DNA from 4 places in the Pseudoalteromonas sp. SiA1 genome. Region 2 is predicted to be linked to each of the others. Evidence: predicted binding sites of a transcription regulator. Region 2 holds the regulator's gene; each other region holds the start of a gene.
The links. The regulator sigma-54, encoded in region 2, starts transcription at its own class of promoters, with help from an activator protein. The targets are predictions, from matches to a motif close to GTTGGCACGNNNNTNGNNT.

Region 1 (7,469 bases), 1.4 Mb from region 2:
ATTAGGTTAGAAAAACTAAACACCGCGTTTAATGCAAACTCGGCGCTATACTTGTCAGCGGGTTAACCCCGCGTCTCGTAACCCGTAACCCCACCTAGCCTAGCTTTTTAACTTCTTCTTTTCTAAAGCAATTATTACTATGATCGTTAACCATTCCACACGCCTGCATGTAGGCATACACTGTGGTTGGGCCTAAAAACTTAAAACCGCGCTTTTTTAAATCTTTTGCAAATAACGTTGATGCTTCAGTAACTGCAGGGTAATCCGCAAGCGTCTCTAAATCGTTTACCTGAGGTTTATTGCCAACAAACCGCCACTGGTAATCACTAAAGCTGCCAAACTCTTTTTGAATAGCAATGAAGCACTTTGCATTATTAATTGTTGCGGCTATTTTTAAGCGGTTGCGAACAATTCCCTCATTTTGCATTAATGTTTCTAGGTCCTGCTCAGTAAAGGCCGCTACTTTATTTACATCAAAGTTTGCAAAGGCGTTTTTATAATTAGCGCGCTTTTTTAATATGGTGTACCAACTTAACCCTGCTTGTGCCGATTCTAACGTTAAAAACTCAAAAAGTAGGTGATCGTCATACACAGGTACGGCCCATTCATGGTCATGGTAATCCACGTAGTCGGGTTTTGAAGTATCTAACCATGGACAGCGACACTGAGCTTCTTCTTTCATGCTTATTCCTTAGCGCGTCATTTTTACGGCACGTATTTTAACTATTTAAATTGTTGATATTATTATGAAATAATTTTGGTACATATTGTGCATTAGCTACAGTATCTACATTATTTTAGAGAGTTGATTATGGCCCTTGCAAGTGTGCTAAAACCCCAGTTTATTTCTGCTAATCAGTATAACCCATGTTTACTGCAAGAGGAGTATGTTGGTGAGTTGAGTGATTTGCGTCAACAAGCAAGTTGGCTCTCTCATCTGGTTGATACCATGCCTGCGGGCGTTATTGTACTTGATGGTAAAGGAATGATCGCTAAGGCAAACCAAATAGCTATCGATATGCTCGGCGAGCCATTAGAAGGAGAGAAGTGGTTTAGCGTTATTCAGCGCTCATTTCGTCCTCATCAAGATGATGGTCATGAAGTGTCGTTAAAAGATGGACGCTTAATAAAGCTCGATATTACTGCACTCGCGCCTGAGCCTGGGCAACTTATACTAATGACCGATTTAACCGAAACCCGACGCTTACAAAAGCGAGTCGCGCATATGCAGCGTTTAAGTGCCTTAGGTAAAATGGTTGCGTCTTTAGCTCATCAAGTACGCACACCGTTATCAGCGGCTATGTTGTATGCCGCAAATTTAGGCTCAAAACGCTTACCCGAAGCGTCTCGCGGCAGTTTTCATACTAAATTAATGTCACGTTTAAAAGATTTAGAAACCCAAGTAAACGACATGCTGTTATTTGCTAAAAGTGGTGATCAGCAAGTTGTTGAGCAAGTGTCGATGCAACAGCTACTAAGTGAAGTTAAAGCCGGTGCCGATGCTATGGTAGCGCTCAATGATAGCGAATTAAATGTGAGCTTACCTGAACCCGATATTGAAATTATGGGTAACAAAACAGCATTGGCAAGCGCAATTCAAAACCTAATTCATAATAGTATTCAAGTCATTGGCAGTGGTGCACAAGTACATCTTAGTGCTTTGCGTGATATACAAGACTCTGATTATGTTCGCATTAGTGTTAGTGATAATGGCCCTGGGCTTGATTTAGCACAAACTGAAAAAATATTTGAACCCTTTTATACCACTAAAAGCCAAGGTACTGGTTTAGGACTTGCCGTTGTAAGTTCAGTGGCCAGTGCACATCAGGGACGTGTTGAAGCAAACAACAACCCACAAGGGGGAGCAATTTTTAGTATGTTGCTACCTATTAGTGTCACATCTAAATTAGGGGAGTCACAATGAGTAACACTATTTTAGTTGTAGAAGATGACGCCGGACTTCGTGAAGCATTAATTGATACGCTTGAAATGTCAGGTATAGCCTGTATGGCCGCCAATAGTGCCGAGCAAGCCATGGTGCTACTAAAAAAAGAAGCATTTTCATTGGTGGTCAGTGATGTACAAATGGGCGCAATGAGCGGCTTGGATTTATTACGTAGTATTAAATTAAATTACCCTGATTTACCCGTACTAATGATGACGGCCTACGCCACTATTGATGATGCTGTAGAGGCTATGCGTTTAGGCGCGATTGATTATATGGCCAAGCCATTTGCACCAGAAGTGCTATTGAATATGGTGAGTCGTTACTTACCAGAAAAAGAAAAAGAAACAGACGGGCCCATTGTCGCCGACCCTAGTAGTATTCAATTACTCGAACTTGCTAATAAAGTTGCTCGATCAGATGCCAGTGTGATGGTGCTTGGGCCAAGTGGCTCTGGTAAAGAAGTACTGGCGCGTTATATTCATGACAAATCAAAACGCTGTAATGAACCGTTTGTTGCGATTAACTGTGCTGCTATTCCTGAAAATATGCTCGAAGCCACTTTATTTGGTTATGAGAAAGGCGCGTTTACTGGCGCGATTCAGGCCTGCCCGGGTAAGTTTGAACAAGCACAGGGCGGTACTATTTTACTTGATGAAATCACCGAAATGGATTTAGGCCTGCAAGCCAAGCTGTTACGTGTACTACAAGAGCGTGAAGTTGAGCGTTTAGGTGGTCGTAAAACCATTGCACTGGATGTACGTGTGCTTGCCACAAGTAACCGAGAGTTAAAAGAAGCGGTTGCTGAAAACCAGTTCCGCGAAGATTTATACTATCGACTCAATGTTTTCCCACTGCTATGGCGACCACTGTGTGAGCGCCCAGGGGACATTATTGTGTTGGCTAAGCATTTGATTGAACGTCATTTAAGTAAAAGCAAAGAGCCAATGGCGTATTTAGATAGCAGTGCAGAGCAAAAACTGCTTAGCCATAGCTGGCCCGGTAACGTACGCGAACTAGATAACGTTATCCAGCGAGCATTAATTTTACGCAGTGGAAATAGTATTGATGAGCATGCTATTTTTATCGAAAATCTAGCCCCAACGCATTTTGTGGCAGAAACTAAAGCTGACATTGAGCCTGTAAAAAGTAGTCTCAGTAACGCTTATTATGATGAAAAAGCAGCGCCTGCAGATGAGCAAAAAAATGATTTGTTAGCCGTCGATACTGGTAGTTACAAAGATGAGCTTAAAGATAAAGAACATCGTATTATTTTAGAAACCTTGGCACGCTGCCAAGGAAAACGCAAAGAGGTCGCCGAAACCTTAGGTATTAGCCCGCGTACTTTACGCTACAAATTAGCACAAATGCGTGATTTAGGTATTTCCCTCCCAGCATAACCCCCATAAGCCCTAAGTTCAATCACTTGAATTTAGGGCTGTCAAAACTCTGACTGCTTAATTATTTTACTTAAAGCGTTGTTTTAATTGGTTTTAATTTTTGGCATGTTTTGTGCTTTATTCTCTTTAAGAGTTTACTGCATTATCAGAGACAATTATGAAAATTCAAAACAGTGCTTTATTTCAAGAAATGCAATCAATGGCTGCAGAGGCCACACGTAGTAATCAAGTTAATAACTTGCCAACGCAAGTGCAATCAACCTCTACAGCACAGTTTGGTGACATGTTGAGTAATGCCCTTAATACAGTGCATGAACTTCAGCAAGACACAGGACAAAAAGTAAAAGCGGTAGAGAATGGCGACAGAAGCGTATCACTTGCTGAGGCTATGATTGCTTCGCAAAAGTCTTCTGTGGCATTTGAAGCTACGGTACAGGTTCGTAATAAGCTTGTTGAGTCTTATAAAGAAATTATGAACATGCCTGTTTAACTAGGTAGTGGAGAATTATTGTGGCGCAATCTAATCAATCTACAGATCTGGCACTTGCTGATGGCATGATGGAGCAAAGTGAAAACGAAGATCAACAAGAGCAAAAATCAGGCTATTTCAGTTCCCTTGGCGGTGTTGATGTTTTACGTCAAATTACCCTGATTGTTGCATTAGCTATTTGTTTAGCCATTGCTATTTTCGTTATTATTTGGGCTCGTCAGCCAGATATGCGCCCTTTAGGTAAAATGCAAACTGAAGAGTTAATAGAAACACTCGACTTTTTAGATGCACAAAAAATTGACTACCAACTTGATGGCAATGTGGTCTCGGTGGATGAAACTGAATATCAAAATATCAAGTTATTGATGACCCGTGAAGGTTTAGATCAAGGGCCTACATCAGGTAGCGACATTATTATGCAAGACATGGGGTTTGGGGTAAGCCAACGTTTAGAACGTGAGCGCCTTAAACATGGCCGTGAGCAACAACTTGCCCGTACTATAGAAGAGCTAAATAATGTTACTCGCGCCAAAGTATTGTTAGCTATTCCCAAAGAAAATGTATTTGCCCGTAGAGAGAAAAAACCCTCTGCGACTGTTGTACTTACTCTTAAACGCGGTCGCTCTCTAGATGGCGAAGAAGTTGACTCGGTTGTTGATATGATAGCTTCAGCGGTACAAGGGCTTGAGCCTTCGCGCGTTACTGTGACCGATCAAAATGGTCGTTTATTAAATTCAGGCTCGCAAACCTCTTTAGCTGCACGCTCGCGTAAAGAATACGATATAGAACGTAAACGTGAGCAAGAATACCTAGAAAAAATCGACAGTATTTTGATCCCCGTGGTTGGATTAGGTAATTACACCGCACAAGTAGATTTAAGTATGGACTTTAGTGCGGTAGAAGAAACACAAAAACGTTACAACCCAGATTTACCTGCGGTAAGAAGTGAAACGACCTTTGAAGAAAATAATATTGGTGGCCTAGCGGTTGGTATTCCAGGCGCGCTTACTAATCAGCCACCAGTTAACTCAACTATTCCTGAAGATGCGATGGCGGGCGGTGCAGGCACTGCAACCTCACCGAGTAGAACTCACAAAGAAGCCACTCGTAACTATGAACTCGATACCACTATTTCACATAAGCGTCAGCAAACTGGAGTGATCCGCAGAATAAGCGTCTCTGTTGCGGTTGATTACCTGCCTACGGTGGGTGAAAATGGTGAAACAACTATGACGCCACGCTCGGTTGAAGCCCTGTCAAATATTCGTCGCTTGTTACAAGGTGGCGTAGGCTTTGATATGCAACGTGGCGATGCACTTGAAGTAGTGACCGTACCATTTGTTCGTGAAGACTCAGCGCTTGATTTTGAGTTGCCTTTATGGGAACAAGATTGGTTTATGAAAATGATGCGCTTAGTATTAGGTGCACTGGTTATTATTGTACTGATTTTAGCTGTCGTTAAACCTATGCTTAAACGCTTAATCTACCCAGATAATACACTTGAAGAATACGATGAAGATTCTCTTAGTTCAGGTGTTGATCTTGGTGACAGCACATTAGATATGCTAAATAATGACTTTGATTCTGCTTCTGTTGGCTTCTCAAGCGATGGTACACTACGCTTACCAGACCTACACGGCGACGAAGACTTACTCAAAGCGGTTCGTGCCCTTGTAGCCAATGAACCAGAACTATCATCACAAGTAGTGAAAGCGTGGTTAACAGAAGATGACTGATCAAGAACAAAAACAACTACCTCAAGCGTTTGATGTTGATAAACTTGATGGTGTAGATAAAGCGGCAATATTATTGCTGAGCTTAACTGAAGAAGATGCAGCGCAAATCCTCAAGCACTTAGAGCCAAAACAAGTGCAAAAGGTCGGTATGGCCATGGCGGCAATCGATGATTTGTCGCAAGCTAAAATTAGCGCGGTTCATAATTTGTTTATTGAACAAATTCAAAGTTTTAGTACGATTGGTTTTCAGTCTGAAGACTTCATCAAAAAAGCACTTACAGCCGCATTAGGTGAAGATAAAGCCGCCAGCTTGATAGACCAAATAGTGATGGGCTCAGGCGCTAAAGGTCTTGATTCATTAAAATGGATGGACTCTAAACAGGTGGCTAACATTATTCGTAATGAGCATCCACAAATTCAAACAATTGTTCTCTCTTACCTAGAGCCTGAACAGTCGGCTGAAATTTTAGCGCAATTTCCTGAAAAAGTGCGCCTCGATTTAACCATGCGTATTGCTAATTTAGAAGAAGTACAACCGGCAGCATTGCAAGAATTGAATGAAATTATGGAAAAACAATTTGCCGGTCAAGCGGGTGCACAAGCTGCGAAAATGGGTGGCTTAAAAGCTGCGGCAGATATCATGAACTACCTCGATACCAATGTTGAAGGGCAGTTAATGGATTCAATCCGTGAGCATGACGAAGAAATGTCGCAACAAATTCAAGACTTAATGTTTGTCTTCGAAAACTTAATGGATGTAGACGACAGAGGCATTCAAGCAATCCTGCGTGAAGTGCCGCAAGATGTATTAATGAAAGCCATTAAAGGAACCGATGATGCCCTTAAAGAGAAAATTTTGGGTAACATGTCAAAACGTGCCGCTGAAATGCTCGCTGATGATTTAGAAGCTATGGCTCCTGTGCGCATTAGTGAAGTAGAAGCGGCGCAAAAAGAAATTTTATCAACAGCACGTCGCCTTTCTGATTCAGGTGAAATTATGCTTGGTGGTGGCGGTGGTGAGGAGTTCTTATAACCTATGAGTCACTCTAAAGGTCGCCCATTACATGCAGATGAAGCTGATGAGTTATTAAAAAATTGGCCAATTCCTGATGTTGCTCCCGATGAGCGAAGCTTTCGCAATCGCTCTACGGCTTATGGCACACCCTTAGCCGAGCTATACCGTAAAGAAATAGCAAAAGAGCAAGTAGAAGAACCGGAAGAACCAGAGCTGCCTTCATTAACTATGGTAGAGCTGGAGCGTATTCGCCAAGATGCCTACGAAGAAGGCCTTAAACAAGGGCACGAACAAGGCTATATAGATGGCTTTGACAAAGGCGTAACCGAGGGTAAAGAGGCGGGTTACAAAGAAGGTGTAGAGCTGGGTAAAACACAAGGCCAAGAAGACGTTAAACCCTTAATTGATGAGCAGTTGATCAGCCTGCGTGGCTTACTAGATAGTTTAAGCGACCCGCTTAAAAAAGTGGACGAGCAAGCAGAAAAACAGCTGGTACAGCTAGCCACTATGCTCAGTGAAGCGATTATTTATCAAGAAGTAAAAACATCACCTGATATTATTTTACATACTTTGAAAAAAAGCATTGATGCACTCAATGCAGAACAAGAAAAAGTTCGAATTCATCTTCATCCAGATGACTTAACGCTGATAAAAGCCAGTTATGGTGAACAAGCTATTGAAGATAATCATTGGCAACTAATTGCAGAACCCACTCTAGAGCGGGGCGGTTGTGAAGTTAAAACAACGTTATCATCTTTAGATATGACCTTGAAAACCCGTGTCAAAGAAACGTTGGATAGCTTTTTGCATAACAGTGGTATCTAACTTTTTTATTGGCGTGTTATGTCTGTGAGCGATACTTCATTAAGCGAACGCTTATCTC
Region 2 (7,469 bases):
AGCCTATCAAGAATTAAAACAAAAATTAGCGCTTAGCGATGAGCAAATTGCTTATATAGGTGATGATGGCCCAGACATGCCAGTAATGGAGCAAGTCGGTTTTGCGGTAGCCGTAAACGATGCTCATCCACTTATTAAACGTTTATCACATTATGTAACCCAACTGCCCGGCGGTTTTGGTGCGGTAAGAGAGCTGACAGACTTACTTATGCTCGAAAATAACAAGCCACTAACTAGCCAAGGAACGAGTTCATGAATGTAGCGCGCATTATACTGAGCGTTTTATTCATAAGCTGTATGGTTTGGCTCTGGTATCCTTATTTTACTAAGGTTGATATAACTGCAAGCGAAGAAACACAAGTTATTGCTAAGCCTGATTATACCGCTATTGAGCTAAAACAAACGGCTTATAATGAACAAGGTAAAGTGAGCCATAAGGTAACTGCGGTAAAAATGGAGTTGTATCAACAACTCGGTTTTACCTTTTTTGAAAAGCCTATATTCACTTTATACAACGAGCAGCAAACATGGCGTATTAACGCCGATGAAGCCACACTCTACGACGACCGTCAACTGGTGTTAGAGGGTAATGTAACCGCTCAAAATTTAGTAGATAACGCCATGATCGATACGATCACCGCCCAGACCATCAATGTTGATATAAAACTATTAACCATGCAATCACAGCAGCCTGTCGTTATTACAGGACCTAATTTAAAAATCACAGGTAAAGGCCTTGAGGCCGATTTAAAAACCGAGGTGATTAAACTTATTAACCATACGCGAACCCTATATTATGACCAATAACCTATTTAAAATTTTAATTGTTCCCTCACTATTAATTGCTTTTAACAGTAATGGCGCTGAACCTGCTGAAGCCCCCGCTGCAAATCAAATTTCAATTAGTGCAGATAAGCAAGAAGGTCAATTAAAAGAAAACGTAGGCATTTTTGAGAAAAATGTTGAAATTATTCATGGTAATCGCCGTATCACAGCTGACCGTTTAGAAGTGCATAAACGCGATGACCTAGGCGATAACAAACAGTTATTAATTGCCACAGGCAGCCCTGCATATTTTGAAGAAACACAAGCTGATGGCACCATAATGAGCGCCAGTGCTAATGAAGTGCGTTACGATGTGTCGCTGCGTTTTTTAACCTTAATCGGCGATGCAAGCATTGCTCAAGCAGGTCAAAAAATAACAGCTAAAAGTATCACTTACGATATCGAGCAGCAGTTAATTAGCGCAGAAAAAGACGAAAACTCAACAGACCGTGTACACACTATTTTAGTCCCTGTTGAAAATAAAAAAGAAGATGATAAAGGCCAACCATGAGCACATTAAAAGCAGAGCTATTAGCTAAAAGCTACAAAGGTCGTGAAGTTGTAAAAAACGTTGGCCTAGAGGTTGAAGCTGGCAGTATTGTGGGGTTACTTGGCCCTAATGGTGCAGGTAAAACCACCACTTTTTATATGATTGTAGGCCTTGTCCCTAGCGATAAAGGCAAAATATCAATTGATGATAAAGATATTACTTTATTACCGATGCACAGCCGAGCGCGTTTAGGGATTGGTTATTTACCGCAAGAGTCGTCTATTTTTAGAAAGCTGACTGTTTATCAAAACTTAATGGCTATCTTAGAAACACGTAAAGAATTAAATAAACAACAACGCGAAGATACCTTAAATAATTTACTTGATGAATTTAGCATTCAGCATATCCGCGATAGTCAAGGTATGGCTTTATCAGGTGGTGAACGTCGCCGCGTTGAAATTGCTCGCGCGTTAGCAGCAAACCCTAAATTTATCCTTTTAGACGAACCCTTTGCGGGGGTTGATCCTATCTCAGTATTAGATATTAAAAAGATCATAGAGCATCTTAAAAACCGTGGCATTGGCGTACTTATTACAGACCATAACGTGCGCGAAACACTTGATGTTTGTGAAAAAGCCTACATAGTTTCTCATGGGGAGTTAATTGCATCAGGCACTCCTGAATACGTATTAAACGATAAAACAGTACGCGATGTTTATTTGGGCGAGCAGTTCAAGCTCTAATATGTGTGTTATTCCACTAAGCATCTGCTAAGATTAATTATACTTAGGTCTGTTGACCTTTCAAGGTTGAATTTGCAGCAGTCTGTTTGGTATTTAGGCAAGGCAGAGCCTATGTGGTGTGGTATTCCCCATAAATAGGCGATAACGCAGCATCAATGCCAAACAGGCGCTGCCCTTCGGGTTCTGCCTAGGGACGATTTACTCTTTGTTGCTCGGTTTTGACTTAGCCCACTAGGTTACAAACCTCGCGCCGCAATTAAACCGCCCCTAGTTTGAACAAATTTTAATCCGTAAAGGTCAACAGACCGTAATTTAAAAGGATTGTTAGAGATACATGAGGCAATCATTACAGCTGCGCATGGGCCAGCAACTTACAATGACTCCACAGTTGCAACAAGCAATTCGCTTATTGCAACTCAGTACATTGGATCTCCAGCAAGAAATTCAAGAAGCGCTCGATAGCAACCCCTTGCTTGAAGTTGAAGAACACGATTACAGCGAAGACACTGCAGGTAAAAACGAACAAAAAGCCGATAACGATGACTTAACGCTAAGTGCCTCAGCTGACGATAAACCTAGCGAGTATGAGCAAGATAGCGGCGAAGCAATGACCAAAGACACCATTAGCGATGATATGGCTATGGATGTTACTTGGGATGAATATATGAGCGCTGCGCCTGCCTCTTCATCGGGCCCAATGCCAGAAGATGAATCTATTTATCAAGGCTCTTCGACTGAAACGCTGCATGAGTATTTAATGTGGCAACTTCAACTGACGCCGTTTAGTCCTACCGATGAAGCGATAGCTATTGCAATTGTAGAAGCTGTGGACGATTCAGGGATTCTAACCCTTAGCTGTGAAGAAATATTAGAAAGCTTTAACCAAGAAAACGACGGCGAAGATGAAGTTGAACTTGACGAAATAGAAGCGGTACTAAAGCGTATTCAACTATTTGATCCAGTGGGAATAGCCGCGCGTAGTTTACAAGAGTGCTTGTGTATTCAGCTAAATCAATTTGATAAAGACACACCTTTTTTAAACGAAACAAAAATGATCTTAACCGATCATATTGATTTACTTGCTGCACGTGACTATCGCACGTTAATGAAAAAAACAAAGCTTAAAGAAGATGAGCTTAAAGAAATCATGACGTTGATTCATACGCTCAGCCCAAAACCGGCAGACACTATTGTTAGAGAAGAGTCTGAATACGTTATTCCTGATGTGTCGGTTAAGAAAGTTAAAGGTCGTTGGGTAGTTGAATTAAACCCAGATAGCATGCCTAAGATCAGAGTAAATAGCCAATATGCAGCTATGTCGCGTACGGTTAAATCAAGTGGTGATAGCCAGTTTATTCGCTCGCACTTACAAGAGGCTAAATGGTTTATAAAAAGCTTAGAAAGTAGGAATGACACGCTACTTAAAGTAACCAACTGTATTGTGCAGCAGCAACAGGCCTTTTTTGAACACGGTCCTGAGGCTATGAAGCCTATGGTGCTTAACGATGTGGCTGAAATGGTGGAAATGCATGAGTCGACTATATCGCGTGTTACTACGCAAAAATACATGCATACACCACGTGGCATTTTTGAGCTTAAATATTTCTTTTCAAGCCATGTAAGTACTGAAAATGGTGGCGAATGTTCATCAACAGCAATACGTGCATTAATTAAAAAATTAATCGCTGCAGAAAACTCAGCTAAACCATTGAGTGATAGTAAAATTGCAGATATATTGGCAGAGCAAGGAATTAAAGTAGCGAGGAGAACCATTGCAAAATATCGCGAATCTCTAGCTATTCCCCCGTCTAATCAACGTAAAAGTTTGATTTAAGGCGTACAACAAAGAGGAAAATGTTTATGCAACTGAATTTAACTGGTCGCCATGTAGATATTACCGACTCGCTTAGAGACTACGTAAATAGTAAATTTTCGAAGTTACAGAGGCACACTGATCACATAACGAATGTGCACGTTATTCTCGATGTAGAAAAACTAAACCAAAAAGCTGAAGCAACCGTTCATGTTAGTGGCGCTGAGATTTTTGCCTCTACTGAGCATCAAGATATGTATGCCGCTATAGACTCGCTCATTGACAAGCTAGATCGTCAAGTAATTAAACACAAAGAGAAACTTGCTCGACACTAACACTATGAAACTAAGCTCACTTATCTGTCAGGACTGCAGTAAAGCTGCGGTCCTTTTTAATAGTAAAAAAAGAATTTTAGAATTTATCAGTGAATTGGCTCACAATAAGCTGCCCTATTTAACACAACAAGATATTCTTAATGCATTAACTGCAAGAGAAAAGCTTGGAAGTACAGGCATTGGCCGAGGCATTGCTATTCCACATGGTCGCATGAGTGGAGCTCAAGAGCCCCTTGCTTTGATTTTAGTGAGCGAAACAGCTATTAATTTTGATGCGATTGATAACCGGCCGGTTGACATTTTTGTCGCGTTAATTGTTCCCGATGGCGATAATCAGCAGCATTTGAAGACGCTAGCCACGATTGCTGATAAGCTCAATGATAAAGAATTTTGTAAACAGTTACGCGCCGCCAAATCGGATAGCGAACTATATCAGGTTATCGTCAGTCAATCGTAGTAACAAAGAAAGGTGATAAATGGAATTAATAATTATAAGCGGTCGTTCAGGCTCAGGTAAATCTGTGGCGTTACGCGTTGTGGAAGACTTAGGTTATTATTGTGTAGACAATATTCCTCTTAATTTATTACCATCATTAGTGCGCAGTGTTTCCGACAGTTATAATAAAATTGCCGTGAGTGTTGATGTACGTAACCTACCTAAAGAGCAACAGCAGTTTAATGAAATCATTGAATATTTACCTGGTTTTACTAAACCAACGGTATTTTATTTAGACAGTGACGATCAAACATTAATAAAACGTTTTTCAGAAACGCGACGTCTCCACCCTTTATCTATTGATTCTTTGCCGCTTGATTTAGCCATAAAAAAAGAAAAACAACTACTTGATGTATTGATTAACCGTGCTGATTATATGATTGATACCACGGATTTAAGTGTGCATCAGCTTGCTGAGTCTATTCGTGAAAAAATACTCGGAAAAAAAGATAAACAACTGATCATTACCTTTGAGTCATTTGGTTTTAAACACGGCATCCCTAAAGAAGCAGATTACGTATTCGATGCCCGATTTTTACCAAACCCGCATTGGGAGCCTGAACTTAAGCCACTTACAGGGCTGGACCAACCAGTAAAAGACTACCTAGCAAGTCACAGTATAGTGCAAAAATTTACATGGCAAATTCAAACATTTGTGCAAACATGGCTGCCGCATTTAGAACGAAATAACCGCAGCTACTTAACCATTGCAATTGGCTGTACCGGTGGGCAACACCGCTCTGTTTATTTAGCGCAAACCATTGGCGAAAGCTTTGCAATGAGCCATCCTAATGTAAAAATTCGCCACCGAGAACAAGAATAATACCGAGTGAGAACATGCAATGCGCTTAGAAAATACATTTTTAATAAAAAACAAATTAGGATTACACGCTAGAGCGGCGACAGTATTAGCTCAGCTTTCTGTGCAATTTGATGCCACAATCACTTTATTTCAAGATGACAAACAAGCCGCTGGCGATAGCGTACTGGCACTTATGTTACTCGAAAGCAGCCAAGGCAAAGAAGTTAAGGTGGTATGCGAAGGCCCCGACGCTGAGCCTGCACTTAGCGCAATAGGTGAGCTCATCGACCAACGATTTAATGAGCAAGAATAAAAAAGTTCATTATTAACTCATCATCCTAAGCTTAGGTTAATAGTGGTTGAGGTAGTTTGCTCACATAAAGTAAGATAAACTAAAATTGAATAGCATTTATACCCTTCCAGCATGTAATACAATTTAATTAAGGACGCCAATGCCTGAAGCTTTAGAACAAGATATTCCACTACAACAACTAAAACAGGTGACTAAGTCACTAAATAGTGGTCAATTTGTTCAAGTTAGACGCATGCTGGCAAAAACGGCGCCTTGTGATACCGCACTTCTTTTAGAATCATCCCCGCATAAAATTCGCCGTATGCTCTGGCAGCTTGTTGATCCTGATGTACAAGGTGATGTGCTTGAAGAGCTGTCTGAAGATGTACGTTTGGGCATTATTGCGCAAATGGCACCCGAGCACATTGCTGCCGCAACCGAAGACATGGGCCATGATGACTTAGGGGAAGTACTACGTAGCCTACCTGACACCGTTTATAAAGACGTTGTTAGCGCTATGGATATTCAAGATAGAGAACGTGCAACGCAGGCTTTATCGTATCAAGAGCGCTCTGCTGGCGCATTGATGAATATAGATACCGTTACTATTCGCCCCGATGTGACTCTAGATGTGGTACTGCGTTATATTCGCTTACGCGGCGAATTACCTGAGGGTACAGATGACTTATATGTGGTTGATGAAAATAACTGCTTTTTAGGCGCCCTATCGCTGAGTACTTTATTAACTAATCCCCCTGAAAAAATTGTTCATGAGTTAATGGATGAAGACTGTGAGTCTATTCCTATTTCAATGGATGAGAGCGAAGTTGCACAATTGTTTGAGCGTCATAACTGGATATCGGCACCGGTTGTTGATGACAACGCACACTTGCTTGGGCGGATCACCATTGATGATATCGTTGATGTTATTCGTGAAGACGCTGAGCACAGTTTACTGGGTTTAGCGGGTTTAGATGATGAAGAAGATACCTTTGCACCTGTGTTGAAAAGCTCTAAAAAGCGCTCAATTTGGCTGGGTGTAAACTTACTAACTGCATTGCTGGCTGCAATTGTGGCGAGCTTTTTTGAAAACACCTTAGCTATATTACCAATTCTTGCTGTGCTCAATGGCATTGTCCCGTCAATGGGTGGGGTTGCAGGCAGCCAAACCTTAACTTTGGTTATTCGCGGTATCGCGGTGGGTCATATCAACCAAACTAACCAACGTTTTTTATTATTAAAAGAACTCGCTATCGGTGCGATTAACGGTATGGTTTGGTCTATCCTAATTGCCGGTGTTGTTGCGCTTTGGCAATGGGATTTCAAACTCGGTGGTGTTTTAGCGTTTGCTATGTTTATGAATTTAGTTGCAGCAGGTATTGCGGGTGCTAGTATCCCACTATTGCTTAAAAAAATGAAAATAGATCCAGCACTTGCAGGCAGTGTGGTACTAACCACGGTAACTGATATTGTTGGTATATTTGCCTTCTTAGGCACTGCGACTTGGTTATTGATTTAATCTTTTTATAAACGTTTTTAAACAAAAACACCGCATCAATACGCGGTGTTTTTGTTTAAGCCGATAGTTACTTTACATAAGTTAAGGCTACTTAGCGCGCTGGCGATTACCACCTACCTTAGGTTTAGTGTTGGCTTTTTTAAACTGGCTAAAG
Region 3 (7,469 bases), 670 kb from region 2:
GATGATCCACTTTATCACCGAGTCCTACACGTTTGAGTGCATCGAGGGCTTTTTGTTTACGTTGTTTTGCGGGTATAAACCTATAAACCAAAGGCTGCATCACATTTTCAAGTGCCGACGCACGCGGAAGTAAGTTAAAGCTCTGAAAAATAAAGCCAACACTTTCGTTACGCTGATGAGCGAGCTCGGTTTCTGTCATACTTTTTACAAGTTTATCTTTTAAAAAGTAATCCCCAGTAGTTGGAGTATCTAAGCAACCCAATAAGTTCATTAAAGTTGACTTACCTGAACCTGAAGGACCGATTATAGCGACATACTCGTTTTCATTAATGACCACGTTTACATCATCTAGGGCCTTAAATATTTGCTCACCCATTTTGTATTGCTTGTTAATATGCTCAAGCTTGATTACCGCCGACATTATTGCGCATCCTTGGCAGTTGTTTGCTTAACTTTTACCGTATCATTTTCTTTTAGTTTACTGATAGGACGTGCAGGGCCAATAACAATTCGCTCCCCTTTATTTAAACCTTGGGTAATTGCTTGCTCTATATCTGAAGAAATACCCACTTCTACATAGGCTTTGCTTACAGTGTTATCGTCGTTTAAACGCCATACAAACGTTTTGTCATCTTCTTTTTGTACGGCTTCGATAGGGAGCTTTAAGCCATTCACAGCAAGGCTTGTTGCGATTTCTGCACGGCAGCTCATACCTGCATATAGTTGCCTATCGGTATTATCAAGTAACACTTTCACTCGAAATGATAAACCTTGTGAACCTGCTTGGTTTTTTGCTGAGGTTCCAATGTTAATGACCTTGCCAGTGAAGGGTTGATTGGGGTACGCAGCAGCATAAATATCTGCATGCTGGTCCAATTTAATGCCAGCAATATCAGTTTCATCAACTCTGAGCTCAGCTAAAATAGCGCTTGGGTCGGCAACCAGCATTAAATCTGAGCCAATAATATTAGTGGTGCCGGCAATAACGGTTTCGCCTTCTTTAATATTTACTGAGGCGAGCAAACCACTCATTGGAGCACGAAATACACTTTTGCTAAGTCTATCTTCAGCGATTGAAAGAGAGGCTTTGGCTTGATTATAAGACTCTACTCTGGCTTCAATATCTATTTTGGCAAGGTCGCGTGCATTTTGTAAGTTCTCGTATACTTCTTGCCCTGCTAGGCCTACGTCATAAAGCTCTTTTTGACGTTTAAGCTGACGTTCAAAGTTCAAAAGGCGTGTTTTACTGTGTTTAATTTCTATTTCGCTAGCTCGCAATACCGCTTTATTACGTGTTACTTCTGACTCAAAAGCAGTGGTATCTAAGCGCATTAAAATGTCGCCTTGTTTTACACTTTGCCCTTCTTCAACAAACACCTTGTCGACTCGTCCGGTTACCTCTGAACGTAACTGCACTTGAGTATTAAAGACTAAATTGCCAGAGGCCATAATGGAGTCTGCAATACTACCTTGCTCAACCTGTGCAACATTTACCTCTGGTGCTTTTTCATCGCCAGTAATTTGCTTTGATACGATAAGAGCAATAAAAGCTGCAATTGCAAGGGTAATGATAATCGCTTTTTTCATTTTTATTTCCGTATTTATGAGTAGGCAGAAAAGTTTGCCTACATTCCTTTAAGCAACAATAATAATTGTCCAGATGCTGTAAATGATAATGGTCGGTAGCGCAGCAAAAAGAAGTGCTTTATTAAAGCTGAAATTAGTCCAACACTTTAACCCAATAGCAACCAAAGCTATGCTCCAAAGACTAAAAATACTTAAACTCTCCATCATATTATAGAAGCTATCTCCAAGCTCTAATCCCAGAAATAACTGATTTATAGACGCGTAATTGAATAAACTAATAGGTAATTCATTGTTACTGGCTGTAAGAACTAGCGCAACAACACCTAAACTTGAAATAACCATGGGCATCATGCTCCAAACACCAAAACCATACCACGCACCATAGCTATAATTAGCATCAGGGTCTTGCTTAGATATCAACATGTAATACCCAGATAGGAGTGCATTTATAAAAAGAAGGCCGAAAATACCCCCGCCAATTGCAAACCACACTTGGTTATCGAGGCTTTGCTCCATACTTTGACGGATCATTTTTTTCTCGCCGATTGTGGCATCCACACTCGCTGCAGCAACCTGCTGGTCTAAAATAAATTGTGAGTCTGCAGTGGTATAAAATGTATAAGCAGAGGCTGCAAGGGTTAGAGCGAGAAGTGCAAAAGCAAGCCAAGACCAGCCTTTAGCTTCTTTTAGCCCATTAAAAGCCTTGCTTGGGCTGATAAAAATGTCGATACAAGCAGATAGCGCGTTAGATGACTTCATGATTATTCCTTTATGATTTTCTCAATAGTGAACTATATAGTTATCAGTCATATACTAAGGTAAAAGCGAGGTAAGTTGATTTATTAATTGTAACGGTTTGTTAACAAGGTGTGGCGTGATTAGATCTAGTTAAGTTATTTAAAACGAGAAAGGGCCTTTCGGCCCTTAGTGTTGCAGCAAGTAACACATTCTTTTTATAGGCTAAAGTCGACAGCGTAGGCTACATAAGCTTTAACATCTGAGCCGTCCATGTCGTTATCAGATAGGCCAAAGGTAAAACCATCTTTAGACACTGATACACCATAATCAATAATATTGTCATCACCGATGAAATCGCCTGAGTAATGCCCTATGTGTAGCGCCATTTCAGTGCCATTGCTACCAACAGCGAAGCTGTAATCGGCGTTTAAATACAGTGAATCACCAAAATCAGTACCATCACCACTGGCAGCAGATGTTGCAAGTACGGCTGCACCAAATGTAAAACCTTGCACACTAATGCTACCGTAAACTTCTGAAAAATCTGCATCGGCACCTGATGCCGCATCTGGGTAAGCGTAATAAATATAACCTACGTCATAACTTACGTTTTCATTAATAGCGCCGCCAAAACCGGCGTATAAGTCTAGTTCGTAGGTCATTTCATCGGCCCAAGACGCATTTGACGCCCACGTACCTGCATAAAATCCAGATTCATTAGCGTAATCAATACCGCCAGATACAGCTGCATCGCCCCCAGTTTGCTCTTGTCCGCGCCATAAGTAGTTAGAAGTAGCGGCTGCATTGGCTGTTACTTCGGCAAATGCAGTAGTTGATGTCATTCCTGTTAATGCCAATGCACCGATGAGTATTGTTTTTTGTAGTTTTAGCATGTTTCATTTCCCATTGTATGATTTTGCACGCCAAGGTTTTTTATTATAAACGACTACAACCTTTTGAACGGCGGCGTATTATTACGTTACTGCAGGGGGAATTGCACTGTATGTGCCAGCTTCCATTTATTTAATAAAAAATAAATTTTATATTATAAAACAAGGTGTTGAAGTTATGCGCAAAGACGCTTAGTGAAAAGTATGTAAGGAAAGAACACACTGCTGGTGCAAAAAAAAGCCTGGCTGCACCATTAGAGCGCTACCAGGCTATCTATATTAGGATCTATTGACCTTTGAAAATTTAACCTTGAAAGGTCTACAGACCCTAACGTTAAGCTAGTTTATTAAAGCTAATTGCGTTTGATATACGTTTTAACCAAAAATGGTACGCATAAGTGTAATTGTTTCGTTTACACTACGGCCTTTTTGTACTTCGCTAATAATAGAGTCACGTTTAGCACGAATATGTTCTGGGATATCATCAGCAGCAAGAGCGCGATCCACTAAAATCTCAGCAGATTCTTTACCTCGGCGTGGCGCTTTACTGCTGCTCGAAGTGCTACGTGTAGGTTTATTTAGTAGCTTAATGTAGTTAGAGTTATCTGCAGTATTCGTATCTGCATAATAAAAAAAGCAAGGTATTAGCGCTTTTATATCCACTAACTGAGTTTCTAGTTCATTACCTGCATTGGCCATTTTAAACCATGACATAGCGTGAATGCTTTGTACTACATCTTGCCAGTAACGCTCAAAGTCACGGTTATTTAATTTGGTGATACCAAGTGCGGAGCAAAGTGCATCTAAGCGACTGTTACTAATCGGTGTAAATACATCAGGGCGGCGCATTGCTAATAAACGGGTGGCAGGCGCCAGAGTTGGTTTTTCATCACTACCATTAAATGCACTCAAATAAGCAATTACAAATTGTTGGTAATTACCTAGCGCTACATCACCCTCAAGTGGAATGTTGCTGAGTGCATCGTCGAATGCACCTGGCAAATCAGCCAGCATCAGGTGAAAACCTTTGGCGCTTTTGGTAGAGGCAAACCATTCTACATCAAAGTTATAAGTACTCGGATCGAGTGATGCCATATGCTTACCGCTAAAAGCGAGTAAGTCTTCAGGGATCATATCTTTTAACGGCTTTTCACGCAGGCCTGAGATATAAGCAGTTAAACGTAATTGCTCATCAAGTGCCACCAGTTCTTTATGTTGTTCTACAAACATACTCACTACCGGCCAAGGTGCTACCCGTAATGTTTTTAACTGTAAAAAGCTAATCGCTGAAATAAGTTGGTCGTGCAGTTTTTTTAATAATGGTAATTGTGAGGTTTCGAGTAAGTCGTAATTAATGCGGTCGCGGCTTGCACTTAATAGCTCGTAACACCAACCTAAAAAATCTTCTGGATGGTTTTCCACTTTCACGGCCATCAGGTTTAGGCTTAGCTCTGAAGATTGCTTCAGAATGTTTTGATAAATTTGACTTTCTTGTTCGCCTAATGCCATTTTTGACGGTGAAATTAGCAGTTTCTTCATGCCTTGTAGACTCTCCGGTTAGATATATTTTTTAGTCGCTACATTTTAGCTTATTTAGGCTAAATACAACAGGGGCGCGCATCATACCGAACAATTGCAGCAATGTAATCAGGGGCATGAATCTTTAAATTTATTAAAATGAGTTTTGAAAACCTGATTTTAAAAAGGGATGCCCTAATTGATATGTTTTTTATTTATTTAACAATGCTTTTAGTGTTAACTCCCGCTATGATAAGAACATTATTTGCACGTTTGAAAGGATGATCATGAAGACCTTATTTAAAGTTATTGGTGTCATATTATTGCTATGCATAGCGTTAATTGTTGCTGCACCTTTTTTAATTCCTACTGATACCATTTTTAATAAAGTGTCTGAGCAGGTTGAAAAAACAACCGGGCGCACATTAACCATAAAGGGCGATAAAACCCTCAGTGTATTCCCTGCATTAAAATTAGAGCTTAATGATGTGCATTTTGCCAATATGCCTAGCGGCTCTCGCGCTGATATGGCAAGTATGCAGCAACTTGCCATTCATATTCCTTGGCTTTCATTACTCGGTGGCGAGTTAAAGCTAGAAAAGTTTGTCATTAATGAGCCTGATATTTTGCTAGAAACCGATAAAAGCGGTAAAGCTAACTGGCAGTTATTTGATGCAGTGGCCAAGCAACCTGAGCAGCAAACTCAATCGGGTGAGGCAGTCAAACTACCTGAAAACTTTGATATTCAATTAGGTGAAGTCGCTATTTATGGCGGGTCGTTTACATATTTAGATGGTCAAACGGGTGCTAAACAACAAATTAGCGATTTAGAACTGGCTATATTACTGCCTTCACTGCGCAAACAGCTCGAAGTCAAAGGGGCTATTACTTATATGCAAGAGCGATTTGAGCTTGATGTAAAACTTGATACTCCAGCAAAAGCGATTGAAGGTGCCCCATTTAATGTAAAGCAAACGCTTAACTCACGTTTAGTCGATTTAACGTTTGATGGCAGCATAGCCAAACAAGGCCAAGATATTAAAGGGTTATTAGCACTTAACGGTGATTCAGTTAAAAATATTGCTAACTGGCAAGGGGTTGACTTAAACGCTAAAGACAATGCGTTTAATGCCTTTAGTATCAATACCCAAATGCACTTGCTCAGTGAGGAGTTTAACCTAACAGAATTAGTTGCAACGCTCGATGCTCTCGAGATTAAAGGTAAAAGTAAGGTGAATCTAGGCAGCCGTTTAGCGGTTAATGCTGATATTGACCTAGGGATGCTTGATTTAAATCCTTACTTACCAGAAACCGTAGCTAAAAAAGAAGCCCCAGTAAAAGACGAGTCTAAGCCTGCAGAGCCAATAGTGTGGGATGATACTAAAATTGATTTAAGTGGCTTAAGTGCATTAGATGCAAATGTGATTGTTCGTTCAAGTGGTTTAAAAGCTAACGACATTAAACTAGGCGCTAATCAGTTTACTATGGCACTTAAAAATAGCATTGCTAAATTAAGCTTAGATAGCTTTGTCGCTTATGAAGGAACAGGTAAAGGGGTGGTTACTATCAATGCCCAAAATACCCCTTATAAAATAGCAACCAACTTCGATTTAGATAAAATAGAGGCACAGCCCTTACTTACTGATGCTGCAGGCTTTGATAAGCTAATGGGCAAGGGCTCTTTAAGTTGGAATCTAACCACAGCAGGGCAAAGCCAAAAAACGTTTATTAACGCGCTTAATGGTAAGCTAGGGTTCAAGTTCGCGGATGGTGCCGTTAAGGGAGCAAACGTAGCGGAAATGGTGCGTAAGGGTAAAGAGCTAGTTAAAGGCAACTTTAATGCCGTGTCTGAGGGATTAGATACAGGATTTGAAGAATCTGAGAAAACCGATTTCTCTGCACTTTCTGGTAGTTTTAACTTTACCAATGGCGTAGGCAAAAATACTGATTTATCGTTGATCAGCCCTTTAATACGCATTTCAGGTGAAGGAGACGTTGATTTACCGCAAACGCTCGTTAACTATCGACTAGTAACAGGCGTCGTGGACTCTATTGAAGGTCAAGGTACAACCGATGACAGTACTGGCTTTAAAGTTCCTTTACGCATAAAAGGCCCGTTTCATGACGTGAATATAAAGCTTGATGTAAGCAATGCTTTAAAAGATGAAGCTAAGCAAAAGCTTGATGATGCAAAAGACAAAGCTAAAGATAAAATTAAAGACAAATTAAAAGGTTTGTTTGGCTAATTTTAATTACTGATATAAAACAAGGCATCAACAAGATGCCTTGTTTGTTTTATAACCACCTGTAAATTAGATAAATAGCATAGAAAACCTCGTTTTAATTTAGCATCCCTATTAAATTAATTAAAAAATAACCTACCACTCCCCCCTCAATGCTGATACAATTGCCCGCCCTTAAGAGACATCTAGTATGTTTTTTGAGTGGAATTCAATCGAAATGTCTTGATTTTAAACAAATTTAAGACAAGTTGTAATTACTACACCGGAGGTCATTAACATGATCCAAATGCAAACTCAGCTGGAAGTTGCTGATAACAGCGGCGCTCGCAAAGTGCAGTGTATAAAAGTCCTTGGTGGTTCACACCGTCGCTATGCAGCGATTGGCGATATCATTAAAGTTTCTGTAAAAGAAGCGATTCCTCGCGGTAAAGTGAAGAAAGGTGATGTTAAAAACGCGGTAGTTGTGCGTACCAAAAAAGGCGTTCGTCGTCCA
Region 4 (7,469 bases), 820 kb from region 2:
AATACATGAGAAATTGATTTAATCTCTGTCGAAAGCTCTAACACCGAGGCCACAGAATTGGCCATTGACGCTTCCAGTCGTTCCATTTGTTTAATCGTGCTTTGCACAAACTCAACCCCTTTGTGCGTCGTTTCTTCGGTTTTAGTAGCAATATCTGCCGCATTACTGGCACTACCAGAAATATCCTGAACCGTAACCTCCATCTCATTAACGGCTGCCGCCACCGTTTGCGTACTCGATGATTGCACTTCAGCTAAATTTGCCGCACCTTGCACTTGCTCAAGCACATCTTGGGAAATACCTTTAACATGAATTGCCGACTCAGAAACCTGTTTGAACATATAATGTAACTGCTCTAAAAACAGATTAAACTTAACCGCTAAGTCTGAAATTTCATTATTATCATCAGTAGGGAGTCGTGCCGTTAAATCACCATCTTTTTCCGTTAATGCATTCACCGCTGCAGTAATGTTTTCGATTGGCCTAAATATTTGCCCTACTAACACGCGTGCTAACGCTAAACCTACAAGCGCAATAATTACACCAAAAATGATATTAGTATTAATAGCAGTATTAATTGCGCCATATAATTGCTCTTGGGGAATTTCAGCGACTAGATGCCAACCTAATGAATTTACTGGCGTACTTGAGACAACATAGTCATCACCATCAATTACTTTACTTTGAATTGCCCCATTTTTAATCGGCGCCAAGTCAACAGATTGCCCAATTTTAGTTTTATTACCATGCAGCATAATCTCGCCACTACCAGAGACCAAATAAACAATGCCGCCCTCTCCTATTCTATATTCACTTATGAGATCCACCATAGAATCGAGCGAACGGCCTATTCCGGCAATTCCTTGTCGTTGCCCATCAAGCTCAATGGCATAATTAATAAATACCATCACCTCAGAGCTACCTTTATCTATGTCGAGTGCTACTTCAAATGGTCTATCCGATGCTAAAAAAGCATCAAACCAAGTATCACTACTGTCTATTTGCCTAGAAATACCTTCATCGGTGTAATAATTGCGGGAGTTTTTAGAAATAATGTATGCGTTACTGGCTTGGTTTTTATTTTTTATATGTTTGAGGTAATCAATGAATTTACCTCGGCTTTGCGCATCTTCATTATTATTCATCCATTGTTGCACAAATAAGTTTTGCGCTATTTCTTTGCCAACAATAATAGGAGTCGATAACTCTAATTCGATTTGGCTTTTCACTTCACTGAGCGCTGTTGGTAAATCTACTTTGGCTAGTTTGTCTTCTGTATTTGAGCGAATACTATTTGAAAATATTAGAGTAGATATTGCTAAAGGAGCAACAACAGCCAAAATAAGGCTGAGGTATACTTTTCGTTTTAATAACATAGAGCACCTAAGGGGTAACAAAGCGGTATTTTATATACTGCACACAATTAATAGTAGCGACATTAAAGGTCACAAAATAAAGATTTTTATAATAAAATCCCATAACACTTTAATAGTAGATTCAACTGTGTTTATTGCAATGTATTCAATAAAATTAATAAAAAAATCAGTGCGCTGATAAAAATACAATAGAAGTAATAGAAATGAAGTTTTATAAACTAGGAAGGTGAGTTTCTATTTACTTGGAAAGCTTTGAAAAGTGGTGGCCCCTCCCAGACTCGAACTGGGGACCTAACGATTATGAGTCGTGTGCTCTAACCAACTGAGCTAAGGGGCCATCTTTGTATAACTGTAAGCAGTTAATTTTTGAAGCGTTTAGCCACAGAGCGACTAAAGCGGGTTGCAGTATAAAAAGTTTTTAGGGGCTTGTCACTAGCAAAAAGCTTTATTTTAACAATCAAGGGGCTAACTGCTCAAATAGTAAGCTTTGAGGTTTTGTTAGTGATGAGTTTTGTAAAACAAATCCATTTATTAATAGCAGCCTGAGTAACTAATACACATACCTTTGGGAGCACTTAGCAACTCAGTATTAAATGTCCTGCTATGCTGCTACATTATTTTTTGGCAATAATGTAAATCGCATGAATTAATCCAGGGAAATAGCCGAGCAAAGTTAGCAAAATATTTAACCAAAAATGCATCCCTAGTCCTACCTGTAAAAACACACCCAGTGGTGGTAATAAAATAGAAAAAATAATTCTAATGATATCCATAATTTAATCCTTATAATGTTAGCAAAGCAAAAAGCCCAGCAGGGCTGGGCTTTAGTATAGTGTATTATTCTGCAATAACAGTTAATTCATCAACTACCTTGCGAACATCTTCAGCGTTTTTAGCAATTTCCATCGCTAATTGCTTTTCAGCATCAGACTCAACTGTACCTTTAAGAGTTACCACACCATTATCGGTATCAACATCAATGTCTGTACCACCTACTTCAGAATCAAATAAGTAACGTGTTGTGATCACTGTAGTGATTTTAGCATCTGTTAAATCACTTTCAGTGTCGTTACCCATCATTTTAGAATCATGCTTCTTCATGTCGGTGTTTTTTACCACAGTTAGACTGTTTTCAACGTCAGTTACACCATCTAGGCTTAGTACGAGTTCTTCAGCAAGCTCTTTATCTACTTCGCTGTTTACTTTACCTGTTAGCATTACCTTGCCGTTTTTTACGTCCGTGTTGATATCAAAGTTATTTAGATTGGTGTTCATAAGCAATACTGTTTCTGCTTTCCCATCAATCCAAGCATCTTTGCTTTCGTTTTCCCAACTGCTTGCCTGAGCGCCCATTGCGGTTGTTCCTAATACTAGGGCTGCAATCATAGACTTATTAAATGTTTTCATAATCGTTCTCCTTTTGATTAAAGACACTTAAGCTAATGCGAGCATCGGGCCAACATTTTTTAACCTTTAATTTCAATAGGTTAATTTAAAATAGTAGATATTGGCTTAAACCTACTAAGTAAACATTTACAGACTATTGCGTAAAAGTTTCTCGAATAGCGAAACTTACTAAATAATTGTATATTTGGTTAATCTTTCGTTAATATAATAAAGAATCAAAAACCCAAAATCATAAACCACTGAATTTAAACAATTTAATATTTGGTATAAGGCTTGCTTTGAAATAACCAGCAATCATAAAAGGATAATTTAAATGTCTGTTAAAATTGAAGACCGCCCTATTGAGCAAGTTCGTGAGCAAGTGATTGATCAGCTCATTTATAACTACAGCCATGGTGTTATTTCTGTAGAAGCATTTGAAAGGCGCTTAGACGACGCCATGGCAGCGAGTGACAATAAAGCACTTATGGATCTCGTTGAAGATTTAACCTTAAATACTGACCAACAATATAAGGCGCAAAAGCACTCTCAGTTTGCACCTAATTATAGCGCGCAGCATGAGACTGATGAAGAGCCACTTACATTAAGAAGCATTCTTGGTTCGAGTGAACGAAGCGGCCAATGGGTAGTTCCTCAAAACATTTATATAGAAAACTACATGGGGTCAATCAATCTTGATTTTACGGATGCTATTTTTACCCATCAACATGTCACTATTCACGTTAATTGTTACTTTGGCAGCGAAGAAATATATGTACCAGAGCACGTTAATGTAGTTTCTAAAATGTTTTGTATTTTAGGCAGTTTTGAAAATAAAACAGTGTCACTTAATAAGCGCCAAGGGCCAACGATTCACATTGAAGGAAAAACTGTTTTGGGCTCTGTGGAAATTAAAGTTAAGCGCACTATTAAAGAAAAATTTATTAGCTTTGCAAATGATCTAAAAACTCAACTTGGCATAAATGGTAAACATTATTAAATATGCTAAACATTGAATGAAGCCATAATCGTTGGCTTCATTCATATTATAAGTCGTTATTTCGCTCACTAGGTACATCACTCATGTACTCTACAAACTCAACTTCAAACCCTGCAGGGTCAATATAATAAATGTTTTTTCTAAATGGATTTACAGCACCTTCTTTACTTATTGCAAAGCCCGCATGTTTTAGGCGCGCTATTACTGCATTTAAGTTATTGGTTACATAGGCAAAGTGTGCCAAACCAATTTGATGTCCTGATAGGTTGCGGTTTTTCCCTTCACCGTGATCGCTTATAGCAATATATTGATCGTTATCACCAAAATGTACCCAGCGCCTTGCTTTACCATACCAAGTTCCTTCCCCCTCACTTCTAATTGACCAATAGGGAAACGCTGCTTGGTAAAACTTAAGCATGGCGTTTATGTCACTAACAACTAAATTTACGTGTTCTAATTTCATAACTTTCTTCCTATTAATTGAATATAGAACATCATAAAACCTCAAGCTAACTTTAGGTAAAGCGCTAATTTACAAATTTATTGTCTGTTTTTATTCCGATAAATATATTGAAAGATCATGGCTGTACAAAAAACACTCACAAGTATTTAGGCTTTATGGTTTACTTTATGGCAAAAACCGCTAAAATACGCCGGCTTAAATATATAAACGTTCTTTTACAACCCAAAGGTAATACCATGCATCCAATGTTAAACATTGCGGTTCGCGCTGCGCGTAACGCAGGCAAGCTTATTCTTCGTGCAAGTGAAGACTTATCAAAAGTTGAAGTGCAACAAAAAGGCACTAATGATTTAGTTACGAACATTGATAAAGAAGCCGAAGCCGTAATTCGTGACACTATTTTACGTTCTTACCCTGATCACTGCATCGTTGGTGAAGAGTTAGGCGAACACAAAGGTAAGGATGCTGATTACCAATGGATTGTTGACCCACTTGATGGCACAACTAACTTCATCAAGGGTATCCCTCATTTCGCAGTATCTATTGCACTTAAAGTTAAAGGTCGTTTAGACCAAGCCGTAATTTACGATCCAATTCGTGGCGAACTTTTTACCGCTTCTCGTGGTCAAGGCGCACAGTTAAACAGCAAACGTTTACGTGTATCTAAAACGGTTGAACTTGCCGGTTCTGTTCTTGCAACAGGTTTCCCTTTCAAACAAAAACACCACTTAGATGCCTATTCTGAAGCGTTTAAAGCATTATTCGTACATACCGCTGATATTCGTCGTGCAGGTTCTGCAGCACTTGATATGGCGTATGTTGCAGCGGGTCGTGTTGATGGTTTCTTTGAAATTGGTTTAAAACCGTGGGATACAGCAGCAGGCGAGCTATTAGTTAAAGAAGCTGGCGGCATGGTTGTTGATTTTGCTGGCGGTAATAACTACAACGTGAGCGGTAACGTTATTTGTGGTGCACCTAAGCTAACACAAGCGATTGTTCGTGAAATGCGCCCAGTATTATCTGAGTCGTTATTACGTTAATCGTAATACCGCACTAAAAAAAGGAGCCGAGGCTCCTTTTTTGCTTTTTGTTAGCCACTTTTTTTACTATTGGATAAACGCACAACAGCGGGTGCAGGCCTTCTTCGATTACAAATAAATAAGTAGCTGTGACGATAACGTTTTGCTTCTTTTTTAGCATCTGTGGCTAATGCCGCTACTTGATGGCTATTTTTACACTGCTGCAGATCCGGCTCAACTAAACCTATCGATAATGTAAGTAAAGGTACAAACTGCTTTTCGCCCTCTCGATTAGTTGCCCAATACCCTTTTCCAGCAATATGCTCTGGCGTAAAAAATACGCGTGACTGCAATTCAAATTGCGTGATAATGGTATTACAAACCTCCACCGCATCTTTTTTTTCAAACACCACCATAAAGTCATCGCCACCAATATGCCCGACAAAGTTAGCGCTGTGCGCACACGCTTTTACAGTCACATCGGCCAGAAGTTTTATCACGCTGTCCCCACTGGCATAACCATACAGATCGTTAAATTGTTTAAAATGATTTAAATCGATATAAGCTAGTGAAAATGGCTGTTTATGTTGCAGACGCTGCTCTATTACTTCACTAATTGCCACATTACCCGGTAACATGGTCAGAGGGTTAGCATGTTGGGCGTGGCGGATTTTTTCAGCGGTAATGTGCTTTAATATGTCCCTGAGCGGTGCCAAACCTAAATATTTATTATTACTTGTGATAACAATATGGCGACGAATATCAAAGTCTTGCTCTGTTATTTGCTGAGAGACAATATCAAGCATTTGATTTTCATCAACCACCAAAGGCTGTTTATCCATTAACTCAGTGACTTCACATTTATCATAAAGTGCATGCCCGTATGGCGCGGCAAACACTTCTGTTAGCTGATCTTTGTGTAACAGCCCTATTGGCTGCTGATTGCTATTTAAAACGGGTAAGCTAATTATGCGTTTGTCTTGCTCAAAAAGGGCATGAGCTTCTTTACAACGCGTATGACTGCTAATGGCAGGCTGAGCAACAGCAAGCACCCCGATAGCCATTGATTGTTCAAACTTTGAACCTGCTTGAGTCGATGTAAATGCTTGTAACTGCTTACAGTTATAGTCATAGCTTGGTTGTTGGCTGGGTCTTTCTAACAAAAATCCCTGAACATGACTTATGCCTATACTTTTAACTAAATCGAGTTCTTCAGTACGCTCAATTCCCTCAGCAATCACCGCTGTATTTGTTGCCCGCGCTAACACCACAATTGATTTTAGAAATTCTTTTTTAACTTCGCTTTGATCGCAATGATCAATAAAGTAACGATCAATTTTTACAATATCTGGGCATAACTGCGACCATTGCTTTAGACCGGAATAACCTGCACCAAGATCGTCAATAGCAATAGTGAAGCCTAGCTCTCGATAATGAGCAATGGTTTTTAACAGTAAAAAGCCATCATCTACTTTTTCTTGTTCGGTGACTTCAATCACCACACGATTAGCCGCAAGACCAAACTGTTCAATTAAATGTAAAGTTTCGCCTTTAGGGTGGCTCGGATCGAGTAGAATTTTTGGGCTGACATTTAAAAATAACTTCCCTTGTAGATTTAGTTTTACAAAGTTTTCTATGGCGCGAGAACGGCATAAAAGCTCAAGCTCTGAGATCAATTGATATTTATGAGCCGTTTCGAATAGCTTATTTGGCATCGCTAATGGGCTATTTTTAGGGCCTCGACTCAGCGCTTCATACCCAATAATAGATTGCTTAGTTATATCAAAAATAGGTTGGAACAAGGTTGTTATTGCCCCTTGTTGTAAAATTGACTCTAAGGCTTTACGTTGCTCAGTCACTACTAGCTCTGATCAAAATTAAATAAGAGTAATAAAATATCAAGCTCGTATGACAATTATATGTCTTACACGCTAAGCAATAAAAAACCGCTCACAAGGAGCGGTTTTTTAAAAAGGATAATTTAATCTCAATTAAGGCATTGAGTCTAAATCGGCACCTTCTTTTTCAATCACCTCTGGTATTAAATCTTCTTTACTTACGCCCATGGCAATAGCCACCGAGCTGGCAACGTAAACTGAAGAATAAGTACCAATAAATACACCAAATAATAGTGCGGTAGCAAAGCCATGAATAGTTTGGCCGCCCCATACAAAGAGTGCAATCAATACTAAAATAGTGGTAATTGATGTAACTAAAGTACGATT

Region 1: the regulator sigma-54 is predicted to act here: its motif matches at 3,445-3,463, upstream of fliE (flagellar hook-basal body complex protein FliE).
Region 3: the regulator sigma-54 is predicted to act here: its motif matches at 3,320-3,338, upstream of KK487_RS14440 (TorF family putative porin).
Region 4: the regulator sigma-54 is predicted to act here: its motif matches at 3,044-3,062, upstream of KK487_RS13745 (LiaF domain-containing protein).

Annotation. Positions count from the first base shown of each region.
Region 1 is NZ_CP076084.1:2,422,242-2,429,710, reverse strand. It holds gene KK487_RS11270 (DNA-3-methyladenine glycosylase I) at 95-682, opposite strand; gene KK487_RS11265 (sensor histidine kinase) at 812-1,924, shown strand; gene KK487_RS11260 (sigma-54-dependent transcriptional regulator) at 1,921-3,345, shown strand; gene fliE (flagellar hook-basal body complex protein FliE) at 3,503-3,835, shown strand; gene fliF (flagellar basal-body MS-ring/collar protein FliF) at 3,856-5,571, shown strand; gene fliG (flagellar motor switch protein FliG) at 5,564-6,604, shown strand; gene fliH (flagellar assembly protein FliH) at 6,608-7,411, shown strand; gene fliI (flagellar protein export ATPase FliI) at 7,430-7,469, shown strand, end outside.
Region 2 is NZ_CP076084.1:424,782-432,250, reverse strand. It holds gene kdsC (3-deoxy-manno-octulosonate-8-phosphatase KdsC) at 1-256, shown strand, start outside; gene lptC (LPS export ABC transporter periplasmic protein LptC) at 253-807, shown strand; gene lptA (lipopolysaccharide transport periplasmic protein LptA) at 797-1,336, shown strand; gene lptB (LPS export ABC transporter ATP-binding protein) at 1,333-2,058, shown strand; gene KK487_RS01990 (RNA polymerase factor sigma-54) at 2,393-3,892, shown strand; gene hpf (ribosome hibernation promoting factor) at 3,919-4,206, shown strand; gene ptsN (PTS IIA-like nitrogen regulatory protein PtsN) at 4,211-4,663, shown strand; gene rapZ (RNase adapter RapZ) at 4,683-5,525, shown strand; gene KK487_RS01970 (HPr family phosphocarrier protein) at 5,545-5,817, shown strand; gene mgtE (magnesium transporter) at 5,957-7,315, shown strand; gene KK487_RS01960 (YgiQ family radical SAM protein) at 7,403-7,469, opposite strand, start outside.
Region 3 is NZ_CP076084.1:3,107,473-3,114,941, reverse strand. It holds gene KK487_RS14455 (ABC transporter ATP-binding protein) at 1-421, opposite strand, end outside; gene KK487_RS14450 (efflux RND transporter periplasmic adaptor subunit) at 421-1,587, opposite strand; gene KK487_RS14445 (YIP1 family protein) at 1,636-2,346, opposite strand; gene KK487_RS14440 (TorF family putative porin) at 2,541-3,218, opposite strand; gene KK487_RS14435 (hypothetical protein) at 3,591-4,754, opposite strand; gene KK487_RS14430 (AsmA family protein) at 5,021-6,979, shown strand; gene rplN (50S ribosomal protein L14) at 7,254-7,469, shown strand, end outside.
Region 4 is NZ_CP076084.1:2,964,399-2,971,867, forward strand. It holds gene KK487_RS13725 (methyl-accepting chemotaxis protein) at 1-1,376, opposite strand, end outside; tRNA gene KK487_RS13730 (tRNA-Ile) at 1,637-1,713, opposite strand; gene KK487_RS13735 (YqaE/Pmp3 family membrane protein) at 1,991-2,149, opposite strand; gene KK487_RS13740 (BON domain-containing protein) at 2,214-2,783, opposite strand; gene KK487_RS13745 (LiaF domain-containing protein) at 3,097-3,762, shown strand; gene KK487_RS13750 (VOC family protein) at 3,809-4,225, opposite strand; gene suhB (inositol-1-monophosphatase) at 4,462-5,265, shown strand; gene KK487_RS13760 (GGDEF domain-containing protein) at 5,316-7,103, opposite strand; gene secF (protein translocase subunit SecF) at 7,236-7,469, opposite strand, start outside.